Linked DNA regions of Methylorubrum extorquens. The protein of the gene in region 2 binds, or shares a complex with, the protein of the main gene of each other region. Links are inferred from orthologs where the notes say so. Each region holds a gene or a part of one and is shown on either strand. Other genes may lie near its edges. The genes, in order: rpsG and tig.

The links.
Region 1: the proteins of tig (region 2) and rpsG are in contact, whole or in part, in a crystal structure (PDB 3GTY), measured with the Thermotoga maritima proteins. The link is inferred for Methylorubrum extorquens from one-to-one orthologs. Residues at the interface, in WP_004081061.1 of Thermotoga maritima: Glu122, Val124, Val129, Leu130, Tyr133, Glu188, Gly259, Ile262, Tyr263, Glu266, Ser270, Glu273, Gln274, Glu277, Arg308, Gln311, Ile312, Ser315, Tyr316, Glu325, Arg329, Arg336, Leu363, Phe366, Trp367, Arg373, Leu377, Arg381, Leu384, Glu387; in WP_004081843.1 of Thermotoga maritima: Lys34, Lys52, Lys55, Glu59, Arg62, Gln63, Glu66, Asn67, Lys69, Val71, Arg95, Ala109, Lys110, Lys111, Gly112, Arg113, Pro114, Glu117, Glu121, Ile124, Ala125, Tyr127, Asn128, Asn129, Thr130, Gly131, Lys135, Asp139, Arg142, Met143.

Annotation. Positions count from the first base shown.
Region 1 is NZ_JALJXF010000001.1:3,885,910-3,895,048, forward strand. The notes cover bases 2,052-5,026. They hold rpsG (30S ribosomal protein S7), read right to left. Parts: upstream 3,787-5,026; coding sequence 3,316-3,786; downstream 2,052-3,315. Other genes in these bases: fusA (elongation factor G), read right to left, coding at 2,052-3,241; rpsL (30S ribosomal protein S12), read right to left, coding at 3,893-4,264; J2W78_RS18230 (SbcC/MukB-like Walker B domain-containing protein), read right to left, coding at 4,653-5,026. Outside these bases: tuf (elongation factor Tu), read right to left, coding at 1-1,112; more of fusA, read right to left, coding at 1,166-2,051; more of J2W78_RS18230, read right to left, coding at 5,027-8,120; J2W78_RS18235 (hypothetical protein), read right to left, coding at 8,669-8,896.
Region 2 is NZ_JALJXF010000001.1:3,584,931-3,587,778, forward strand. It holds tig (trigger factor), read right to left. Parts: upstream 2,219-2,848; coding sequence 782-2,218; downstream 1-781. Other genes in the region: J2W78_RS16925 (ATP-dependent Clp protease proteolytic subunit), read right to left, coding at 24-650; J2W78_RS16940 (multicopper oxidase family protein), read left to right, coding at 2,586-2,848. UniProt on the Bacillus subtilis protein: Involved in protein export. Acts as a chaperone by maintaining the newly synthesized protein in an open conformation. Functions as a peptidyl-prolyl cis-trans isomerase.

The DNA.
Region 1 (9,139 bases), 300 kb from region 2 along the record:
ATGGCCACCGGCACGATCAGCACCACGTCCATGGTCACGTTGTCGCCCGGCATCACCATCTCGGTGCCCTCGGGCAGCGTGCACACGCCGGTCACGTCCGTCGTGCGGAAGTAGAACTGCGGGCGGTAGTTGGTGAAGAACGGCGTGTGGCGGCCGCCCTCCTCCTTCGTCAGGATGTAGGCCTCGGCCTTGAACTTCGAGTGCGGCTTCACCGAACCCGGCTTGCACACGACCTGGCCGCGCTCCACGTCCTCGCGCTTGGTGCCGCGCAGCAGCACGCCGACGTTGTCGCCCGCCTGGCCCTGGTCGAGCAGCTTGCGGAACATCTCGACGCCGGTCACCGTCGTCGTCGTCGTCGGACGGATGCCGACGATCTCCACCGACTCGCCGACCTTGACGATGCCGCGCTCGACGCGTCCCGTCACCACCGTGCCGCGGCCCGAGATCGAGAACACGTCCTCGATCGGCATCAGGAACGGCATGTCGATCGGACGCTCCGGCTGCGGGATGTACTCGTCCACCGTCGCCATCAGCGCCAGGACGGCTTCCTTGCCGATCTTCGGCTCCTTGTCCTCGAGCGCCATCAGGGCCGAGCCCTTGGTGATCGGGATGTCGTCGCCGGGGAAGTCGTACTTGGAGAGGAGCTCGCGCACCTCCAGCTCGACCAGCTCCAGGAGCTCCTCGTCATCGACCATGTCGACCTTGTTGAGGAACACCACCAGCGCCGGCACGCCGACCTGGCGGGCGAGCAGGATGTGCTCGCGGGTCTGCGGCATCGGGCCGTCGGCGGCGGACACGACCAGGATCGCGCCGTCCATCTGGGCGGCACCGGTGATCATGTTCTTCACGTAGTCGGCGTGGCCGGGGCAGTCGACGTGCGCGTAGTGGCGGTTGGTCGTCTCGTACTCGACGTGGGCGGTCGAGATCGTGATGCCGCGCGCCTTCTCTTCCGGCGCCTTGTCGATCTGGTCGTAGGCCGTGAAGGTCGCCCCACCCGACTCCGCCAGAACCTTCGTGATCGCCGCCGTCAGCGACGTCTTGCCGTGATCCACGTGCCCGATCGTGCCGATGTTGCAGTGCGGCTTGGTACGGGAGAACTTTTCCTTACCCATCAGGGCCTCCTAATCGTCAGTGTCGTTGATCGAGGAAGTTTGACGCGTTCGCGTCAGGCGTACTTGGCAATGACCTTATCGGCCTCGCCGCGCGGCACTTCCTCGTAATGGTCGAACTGCATCGTGAAGTTGGCGCGTCCCTGGGAGAAGGAGCGCAACTGGTTCACGTAGCCGAACATGTTGGCCAGCGGTACCATCGCGTTGATGACGTTGGCGTTGCCGCGCATGTCCTGGCCCTGGATCTGGCCGCGGCGGGAGTTGAGATCGCCGATGACCGAGCCGGTATACTCTTCCGGCGAGACAACCTCGACCTTCATGACCGGCTCGAGCAGAACCGATCCGCCCTTTTGCAGCGCCTCGCGGAAGGCGGCGCGGGAGGCAATTTCGAAGGCCAGCGCCGAGGAGTCGACGTCGTGGTAGGCGCCGTCGATCAGCTCGACCTTGACGTCGACCACCGGGAAGCCGGCGAGCACGCCTGCGCCGAGGACCGAGTTGAGGCCCTTCTCGACACCGGGGATGTACTCCTTCGGCACCGCGCCGCCGACGATCTTCGACTCGAAGGCGAAGCCGGCACCCGGCTCGTTCGGCTCGACCACGAACTTCACCCGGGCGAACTGACCGGTGCCGCCGGTCTGCTTCTTGTGGGTGTAGTCGATCTCCTGACGGCGGGTCAGCTTCTCGCGGTACGCCACCTGCGGCTGACCGATATTCGCGTCGACCTTATAGGTACGGCGCAGGATATCGACCTTGATGTCGAGGTGCAGCTCGCCCATCCCGCGAAGGATGGTCTGACCGGATTCCTGGTCAGTCGAGACGCGGAAGGACGGATCCTCGGCGGCGAGCTTGGAGAGCGCGATGCCGAGCTTCTCCTGATCGGCCTTCGACTTCGGCTCGACGGCGATCTCGATGACGGGCTCGGGGAACTCCATCTTCTCGAGGATCACCGCGTCCTTCGGATCGCACAGCGTATCGCCGGTGCGGGTGTCCTTGAGACCGGCCAGGGCGACGATGTCGCCGGCGAAGGCCTCCTTGACGTCCTCACGGTTGTTGGCGTGCATCAGGAGCATGCGGCCGACGCGCTCTTTCTTGTCGCGCGACGAATTGATGACGTTGGCGCCCGACTCGACCTTGCCGGAATAGACGCGGCAGAAGGTGATCGTCCCGACGTGGGGATCGTCCATGATCTTGAAGGCGAGCATGGAGAAGGGGTCGGTGTCGGACGGGTGGCGAACCACCTCTTCCTCGGTCTTGAAGTCGAGACCCTTGATCTCGCCGCGGTCGGCGGGAGACGGGAGGTAATCGACGACGGCGTCGAGGAGCGGCTGCACGCCCTTGTTCTTGAAGGCCGAGCCGCACAGCACCGGGTGGAAGGCGCGAAGCTGCACCGCCTTGCGCACGAGCCGGCGCAGGGTCTCCTCGTCCGGCTCGACGCCGTCGAGGTAGGCGGTCATCGCGTCGTCGTCGAGCTCGACGCAGGCTTCGATCATCTTGGTGCGGTACTCGACCGCCTGATCGGCGAGATCGGCCGGGATCTCCTCCTCGGAGAAGTTGGCGCCGAGCGCCTCACCCGACCAAACGATCGCCTTCATCTTGATGAGGTCGATCACGCCCTTGAAGCTCGACTCGGCACCGATCGGCAGCTGCAAGCAAACCGGCTTGCCGGCCACGCGGCCGATGATGTCGGCAACGCACTTGAAGAAGTCGGCGCCGATCTTGTCCATCTTGTTGACGAACACGACACGCGGCACGTCGTACTTGTCGGCCTGACGCCACACGGTCTCGGTCTGGGGCTCGACGCCCTGGTTGCCGTCGAGCACGCATACGGCGCCGTCGAGCACGCGGAGCGAGCGCTCCACTTCGATGGTGAAGTCGACGTGGCCGGGGGTGTCGATGATGTTCAGGCGCTTCTCGCGCCAAAAGCAGGTGGTTGCAGCCGAGGTGATCGTGATGCCACGCTCCTGCTCCTGCTCCATCCAGTCCATCGTGGCGGCGCCCTCATGGACCTCGCCGATCTTATGGGACTTTCCGGTGTAGTAGAGGATCCGCTCGGTCGTCGTGGTCTTGCCGGCATCGATGTGGGCCATGATGCCGAAGTTGCGGTAGTCCTCGATCGCATGCGTGCGGGGCATCGGGGTCTCTCCGGGAGAAAGCGGGCACGAAGCGCGGCCCCTTGGCCGCGCTCGAAGGTCTCAGGACCGGCGAATTACCAGCGGTAGTGCGAGAAGGCGCGGTTGGCCTCGGCCATCCGGTGGGTGTCTTCGCGCTTCTTGACGGCGTTACCGCGGTTGTTGGCGGCGTCGAGCAGCTCGGCGGAGAGACGCTCGATCATGGTCCGGTCGTTGCGGCCGCGGGCGGCCTGGATCAGCCAGCGGATCGCGAGAGCCTGACGGCGCTCGGTGCGGACTTCGACGGGGACCTGGTAGGTCGCGCCGCCGACGCGGCGGGACCGGACCTCGATCGCCGGGGCGACGTTGTCGAGCGCGGCGCGGAACACCTCGATCGGATTGGCGCGGGCGCGGTTCTCGACGATGTCGAACGCGCCGTAGACGATCCGCTCGGCGGTCGACTTCTTGCCCTCGTACATGATGGAATTCATGAACTTGGTCAGAACGACATCGCCGTACTTGGCGTCCGGGATGATCTCGCGCTTCTCGGCAGAGTGACGACGGGACATCTGTTTACTCTCAGATCAATCGACTTAAGCACCTCGCGCAGGCCGCCTTGAGCGTGAACGCCGGCGACATCCTTGCGAGGCCGTGAAAATGGCCGCCCGGAGATTCTTACTTCGGACGCTTTGCACCGTACTTCGAACGGCGCTGCTTGCGGTTCTTGACGCCCTGCGTGTCGAGCACGCCGCGCAGGATGTGGTAGCGCACACCCGGAAGGTCCTTCACGCGGCCGCCGCGGATCATGACCACGGAGTGCTCCTGAAGGTTGTGGCCCTCGCCGGGGATGTAACCGATCACCTCGAAGCCGTTGGTCAGGCGCACCTTGGCGACCTTACGAAGCGCCGAGTTCGGCTTCTTCGGGGTCGTGGTGTAGACGCGCGTGCAAACGCCGCGCTTCTGCGGGCAGGCGTTGAGCGCCGGCACCTTGTTGCGCGCCTTCTGCGCCTTGCGCGGCTGGGCGATCAGCTGGTTGATCGTCGGCATCCTGTGCCCTCTTCATCCGGCCGCACAGGGCGGCCACCGTCTGAAACCTGTCGAAGCCCCTTGCGGAGCGGTCGGTCCGCGAGCAAGCCCGCGGCAAAACGAATAGCGCCAGAGGCCGATCAAGGCCTTTGACGATGGTGAGGCAGAGGATCACGCCGTGAACGACGCGTTCTTACCCGCTGATCTGACGAAAACGTCAGGGTGTGATGCCGGTATCGGTCTGACGACGGTCGCCGAAGCCCCTGGCCTCGACCCGAAAGCGACTCTCGATCCACCGGAGTGGCGCGCTTCTACGCGGGGTGGCCGGGGTCGTCAATGCCCGGAGAGGATAAAGTTCGATGAACGGGCGCCCGATCTGCGATCCGTTCGCTGACCGGCCGCCTCATCGTTATTCCGCGGCGTTCGAGAGACGGAAAGCGTCGATTCCGCGGCGATCCGGATTGATTTCGGCGAGCGCCCGCTTGGCGGTTTCCAGCGGATGTTCGGCCTCGATTCGGACCGAGCCGAGATCCGGGCTCTTGTAGACGGTGACGACGGTGTCCATCACCTCGGTCAGCGTCGTGCGCTTGTCCTCCGGCGCGGCGATGAGGAGTTGCAGCCCCCAGGCGCGGAAGAGGTCGACCAGCGACTGGCTGTTGCGCACGTCGAGCTTCGAGAAGGCCTCGTCCAGAAGGCAAAGACCTAAGCCCGGCGTCTCGTCGCCGGGACGGTCGCCGGGATAGTAGGCCGAGGCCATCGAGGCGGCGATCGCCACGTAGAACGGCGCCTGCGCCTCGCCGCCCGAACCGCGCAGCGCCCGGCTCGACAGCGTGGTGCGGTTGCCCGCCCGGTCGCGCATGCCGATCTCGTAGACGAAGTAGTTTCGGTAATCTGCCAGCCGTGCGGCGTTCTCCTCGCCCTCGATCAGCGCCGTGATCTCGGCGAGTGCGGCTGCGAGCGGGCTCTTGTCGGGGCCCTCCTCCGGGCCCGGTAGCACCGCCTGCGCCGCGTCGGGTGAGCGGGCGACTTCAGTGGCGAGCGCGTGGACGGCGGCGTAGCGGCGGTCCACCTCCGCCTCGAAGGCGTAGGTCTGGCCGGTGAAGGTCTGCGAGGCGAGGCGCTCGTTGAGGGCATCGAGCCGGGCGCGCATGCGCTCGAACTTGTCGGCGAGCCGCGTCAGCAGATCCTCGGTCATCAGGCGGCGCATCTCGGCCTCTGCCCGGAGCGACTGGTCGCGGTAACGGCGCAACTCGTGCCCCGCCACCTCGTCGCGCTCGCGGGTCGCCCAGGCATAGCCGAACGAAGCCGGCTGCTCGCCCGAACCGAGGGGATTCTCGACGCGCCACGCGGCGCAATACTCGGCAAGGTCGCGCTCGGCGGCGCGGCCCTGGTTGCGCACGCTGTCGGCGGCCTCGCGAGCGGAGGCACGGGCCTGCGAAGCGAGCGAGGCCAGCGCCCTGGTGTCGAGCGCAGCGCGGTCGGCCCGCGCCGCGGCGATCCCGGTCACCGTGTCCGGCACGTCGGCGGGGACGGTACCGGTGAGGCGTATGCGAACGGTGTCGCCGGTGGTCCAGCGCCGGAGCGCCGTGCGGTAGGCCAGGAATGCGGCGCGCGCCGCCTCCTTCCCTTGCGCGACACGCGCCTTCAGCCCGGCTTCTTCCGCGAGCGCGGCGTCGCGCTTGGGCTCCAGCACCTGCACGAGTTCGGTGAGATAGGCGGAGCGCTCCTTCTGAAGCTCCTTCAGCTCCGCCTCGATCACGCCGGCATCGGCGCGGGCGACCGTCTCCTGCTCGGTGGAGAGGCTGCGGCGGCGGCCCTCGATGGCGTCGGCCTCGGCGCGCAGGGCCTCGATATCGACCGGCGCTTCCGCCAGCCGGCTCCGCAGCAGCGCGGCGATGCGGGCGGCCTCGCGCATCACGGTTGCCTCGGCCCGCAGGGTCCGCGCCTCCTCGCGTGCCTCGTCGAGGCGGCGGCGGGTCTCGGCGGTGGGCCCGCGCTGGCCGCGGGTCATCATCAGCGGCACAGGGCGCACCACCGAATAGGCCATGCCCGAGGTCGAGCGCCCACTCGGCGCCACCGCACGGCTCATGTTGCGGAGCGCGGCATCGTCCGGGGCAAGGTCGTAGCCGCCGAGCCGTGCCGCGAGGAAAGCCTCGGCGTGGTCGCTGTCGGTCTCGATCAGGCCCATCGGCCCGTCATCGAAGCGCCGCGCGGAACGCCGCGCGGTATCGGTGGTCTTCACCAGGAGACAGCGGAAGAATTGATTCTTCCGCGATTCGAGCAGGGCGAAGGCGCGGTCGAGCCGGTCGGGCTCGACCACAAGCGCCTCGCGGGCGCGGCCGAGCAAGCCTTCGAGTGCCGGGCCCCATTTCGGATCGACGATTTCGGCAAGTTCGCAGATCGGCGCCGCCTCGATGCCGAGCCGGCCCAACTCATCGCGGAAGGCCTCCGTGTCGGAGGACAGGCGCGCGGCCGAGGACCGGCCGGCCCCGACCTGCACGTCGAGGCCGCGCACCTCGTTCTCGCGCTCACGGGCCTTGAGGGCGAGATCCTCCGCTTGTTCTTCCAGAGCGTCGGCCACGTCGGGCATCTGCGCAAGGCCGTCGAGCAGCCCCTTCAACGGCCCGTCGACCCGGAGAATGTCCTCCGGGGGGGCCTCGCGGCGCAGCCCCGAGCGAGCGCAGGCCTCGACGATGCGGGCGGCCCCCGGATCGATCCGGCGCAGGGGGCCGGCAATGGCGCTGAGGCGGCCGGCATCCTGCACGAGGCCAACGATCCCGGCGAGGCGGTTGGTGAGGTCGCGCCGGTCGCGGGCGACCATGGCGAGACCGGCATGGGAGGCCGCGAGCCGTGCCTCCGCGACGCTGCCGACGATCAGTGCCTTGCGGGCAGCGATCTCGGCATCGATCTCGCGCACGAAGCCCTGGCTCGTCGCCACGCTCTCGCGGGCGATGCGCAGGCGCTCCGACGTCTCGGCGAGCAGGCGGCGGGCCTCGGCGTGGTCAAGGATGCGGCGGCGGAGATCCGCGCTCGCCGCACGCATCTCGTCCAGCGCGGCGGTGAGGCTCGCCCGGGCCCAGCCCTCGTAGCGCGCGCAGATGCGCGAGAGGTGGGCGAGGCGCTTCTCCAGTTCCTCGATGGTCTCCAGCAGACGCCGCCACGTCTCGATCGACTGGCGGATGCGGGCGACATCGAGCGGCTCGGCCTCCAGTACGAAGCTGCGCACGAAGGCGCTGGTGTCGAAGATCGGCTTGAAGGCCACCGCGTTGGAGAAGGTGCGCAGGAACTGGCGCGGATCGGGCACGGCCGCCCCCTCGCGCAGGGTCGCCAGCACGGCGGCGGTGAAGCGCTCGCCGGAGGTGCGGAACTCCTCGAACGTGTCGGACCGGCGGCGGAGATCCGCGGCGATCTCCGCCCAGGGTGCGACGAAGCTGCCCTCGCTCGTCTCGCGCACGTAATCGGCGATCTCGAAACGGTGACCGACGGCGATGAAGCGCGAAAGCGTCTCCTCCTTCGGCTCCTCCGAGCGGGCGGCGAGCGCAAGCCCGACCGTGACGATGCGGCCGCTCGCGGGATTCTCGAACACGAGGCTGATGAGGGTCTCGCAGGCCTCCCGCGTCGGGCGCCCGCCCTCGGCCGGGTCGCTGATCCAGCCGAGGCAGTAGTCGCGCACCGTGCGGGCGCTGCGGCCCGAGGCGGAAGCGTTGAGGGCGAGCCGGCTCGCATTGTTGCCGGCCAGCACCGTGCCGACCGCATCGAAGATCGTGGACTTGCCCGCGCCCGTGGGACCGACGAGCGCCGCCGCCCCCCGAATCCGAATCTGCTCGCGCCGGATGAGGTACCAGTTCGAGATCGCAATGTCGGTGAGGCGGTACACCGGCCTGGCCGCTTATCCCGAGGTTGAGCGAGAGACAGCGCAATGGACGCTCCGCCTCACGCACGCAAGGGCGGGAGCGCGGCAGGCCGCAGGCGTCGCTCGATCACCACAATCTGAGGATGCCATTATCCAGAGTCACAACTTTTCCAAGCGGCCGATGGCATGGATACAGCAATCACCGACCCGTGATTTGACGGAGCCGCGTCGATCCGAGACCAGAACCACAGGAGTGCCGGCTGCGGCTCGACGCACGGAACAACTGCGACAGACTTCTTACAACGGCAGGTTTACGAAATTCGTTCGATTACTGCCTTTCCACACATCATGCGTACTTTGACACATGCGAGAACCACCTATTTTGACACAAACCCAATACGATTCGTGCCATACGGCGAAATGCGCTCCCCGACTGTCACGAACGCCGATCGTTGAAATGCCCGCCCGCCGTCCGCGCCTGATTTACGGGGTTCTGTTTATTGTCGCCTCGATTGTACTGTGGGGCACAGCATCGTGGATAGCAGGTCGTATCATCTGGATCTGATCCTGACTCAGACATCTTTCCTGCAGGCGATATAGCCTCCCAAAACATAACCGCCCTGCAGCGCGCAGAGAGAGGCGGCAATCATCAACAGATCGGCTAGCACCAACTGGCCGCTGTGGAAGTGATAGATGACCCGCGCGACGATGATAAAAAAGCTCGCAACGGCAAGCATCCCCCAGTGGTAAAACAAGCCGATCAACAGTCCGGCAATAACGAGAAGCGGGATCGCTAGCACTGGTTCATGACCCTATCCTGCCGGATCGGCACCTGAGAGCCTTTTTGAGGAAATCTTTCCTTATGTTACCGCTGCGGACGACTGCGCGCAAAGGGTCACTTGGCTTAAAGCTAAGTGGATTTTGCAGGTTCCCGTTTTTCCCAGGGCATCGTTAACGAACCGCTCACCCTAAGGAGGGACGTCCGGACAGGAGGCGCCACCTTGGCGCAGCTGCGTATCGAGCCGCGCATCAGCGTATTCGAC
Region 2 (2,848 bases):
GCGCCTCGGGTTTCCGTTCTCGCTCAGGCGGCGGCCGGCTCGGGGCGCTTGTGCAGAATGTCGTCGATCAGGCCGAACTCCTTGGCCGCGTCGGCGGTCATGAAGTTGTCGCGCTCGAGCGCCTGATGGATCGTCTCGTAGTCGCGGCCGGTATGCTTCACGTAGATCTCGTTCAGACGCTTCTTCAGCGCCTCGATCTCGCGGGCATGGATCAGGATGTCGGTCGCCTGTCCCTGGAAGCCGCCGGAGGGCTGGTGCACCATGATCCGGGCGTTCGGCAGGGCGAAGCGGTGGCCGGCCTCACCCGCGGCCAGCAGGAGCGAGCCCATCGACGCGGCCTGGCCGACGCAGAGCGTCGTGACGGGGCAGCGGATGAACTGCATCGTGTCGTAGATCGACAGGCCCGAGGTCACCACGCCGCCGGGCGAGTTGATGTAGAAGGAGATTTCCTTCTTCGGGTTCTCGGCTTCCAGGAACAGAAGCTGGGCGACGATCAGCGACGCGCCCTGGTCTTCGACGGGGCCGGTGAGGAAGATGATCCGCTCGCGCAGAAGCCGCGAGTAGATGTCGAAGGCGCGCTCGCCGCGGCTCGACTGCTCGACCACCATGGGCACGAGCGAGTTGTGGAAGTAATCGACCGGATCTCTCATATCAGCCCTCGGCTCCGGGTCCGGCCTCGGGGCGAATCGCCCGAGGCCGGATGGTTACAGCGAACACGGCAAGCGTTAACGCCGCCTGATCTCGAAGATCGCCGCCCGCCGCGGAGCCGGTGGGTCGGCGATCAGCCGGCAGCCTTGTCGGCCGCCGCCTCGTTGTTGGACTCGCTCGGCTTCTCGTCCGTCGCGGCCGCGCCGTTCACGGCGTCGGCCTCGTCGTCTTCGGCGAAGAGCGCCTCCTTGGAGACGGGTTCCTCGACGACCTGGACCTGACCGAGGACATGGTCGACGACCTTCTCCTCGAACAGCGGCGCGCGAAGCTCGGCGAGCGCCTGCGGATTGTTGCGGTAGAAGTCGTAGACCTGCTTCTCCTGGCCCGGGAACTGCCGGATCCGGGCGAACAGGGCCTGATTGACCTCGTCATCCGAGACCTTGATATCGGCGGTCTCGCCGACTTGCGCAAGCACCAGACCGAGGCGGACGCGCCGCTCGGCGATCTTGCGGTACTCCGCCTGCGACGCCTCCTCGGTCGTGCCCTCGTCCTCGAAGGTCTTGCCGCGGGTCTTCAGGTCCTGCTCGACCTGCGCCCACACGGCGGCGAATTCCTGGTGGACGAGGCTCGGGGGCAGGTCGAAGGCGTACTTGCCGTCGAGCGCGTCGAGAAGCTCCTTCTTGAGCTTGCGCCGGGACTGGGCCTCGTAATCGGAGCCGACGGCCTTGGAGACGGCCTCCTTCAACTTCTCGAGGTCGTCCATGCCGAAGCGCTTGGCGAGTTCGTCGTCGATCTGGGTCTCGCCGGGGGCGGCGACGACCTTCACGGTCACGTCGAACTCGGCGTCCTTACCGGCGAGCTGCTCGGCCTGATAGTCGGACGGGAAGGCGACCTTCACGAGGCGGCTGTCGCCGACCTTGGCGCCGACGAGCTGGTCCTCGAAGCCGGGGATGAAGGTGTTGGAGCCGAGTTCCAGATCGACGTCCTCACCCTTGCCGCCCTCGAACTCGGTGCCGTCGATGCGGCCAACGAAATCGATGGTGACGCGGTCGCCGGACTGCGCCTCGGCGCCCTCCTCGCGGGGCTCGAAGGAGCGGCTGTCCTTGGCCATGCGCTCGAGCGTCTCGTTGATCTCCTCGTCGGAGGGCTTGAGCACGAGCTTCTTGATCGACACGTCGGAGAGGTCGGCGAGCTCGAAGCTCGGCAGCACTTCAAGCTTCACCTTGAAGGCGAGGTCGCCCTTGGCATCGAGCGCGCGCTCGATGATGGTCTGCTCCTCGTCCTTCGGGAACTCGATCTGCGGCTCGAGCGCGAGGCGCAGGCCCTTGTCGGAGACGATCTGCTGGTTGGCCTCGTTGACGGCGTTCTGCAGCACGTCGGCCATCACCGACTTGCCGTAGACCTTGCGCAGATGCGCGACCGGCACCTTGCCGGGGCGGAAGCCCTTGATCTGGACCTTGCCCTTGATGTTCGAGAGCTCGGTGTTGAGGCGATCCTCAAGCTCGTTCGCGGGGAGGAGCACCTGAAACTCGCGCTTCAGCCCCTCGGAGGTCGTCTCGGTCACCTGCATCGTCGTTCGTCCGCTGTTTTCTAAAACCGCAATCTCGTCTTCGCGTGCCGCTGCGCCAGGGAAGCCCCGTGCGGGCGCTCCGGCGGGAACCGCTCGGGTTCCTGACGCCGATACGGACATGGTGCGGGCGGAGGGGCTCGAACCCCCACGTCTTGCGACACTGGAACCTAAATCCAGCGCGTCTACCAGTTCCGCCACGCCCGCGAGCGCCATCGACACGAGCCCGGATACCGGGCCGTCGAAGCGCGCGTCTATAGCACGCGGGCTCGGGGCCGCAGCAAAAAACTTGCGGGGCGCCGCGTGCGGTGGCGGCTGGGACGAAGCCTGTCTACAACGCGAGCCCGACCGACCGACGACGCGAGACGCCATGCGAAATCCCGACCCGACGGCCGAGCCCGCGCCGGGATCGTTCTCACGGCGCGATCTGCTCGCGGGCAGCGCCGCCCTCGCACTGATGCCGGGGATGGCCTCGGCCCAAGGGACGGCCTCGGCCCAAGCGCCCGCCGGGAAAGCCCCGCCCCCGGAGCCGAAATCGATCAAGGCCGCGTCGGCCAAGCTCCGCCTGAAGCCCGATCCTGCGCCCGAGACGGCCGTATGGCGCTTGGGCGAAGCGGAGGCGCCGATCCTGCG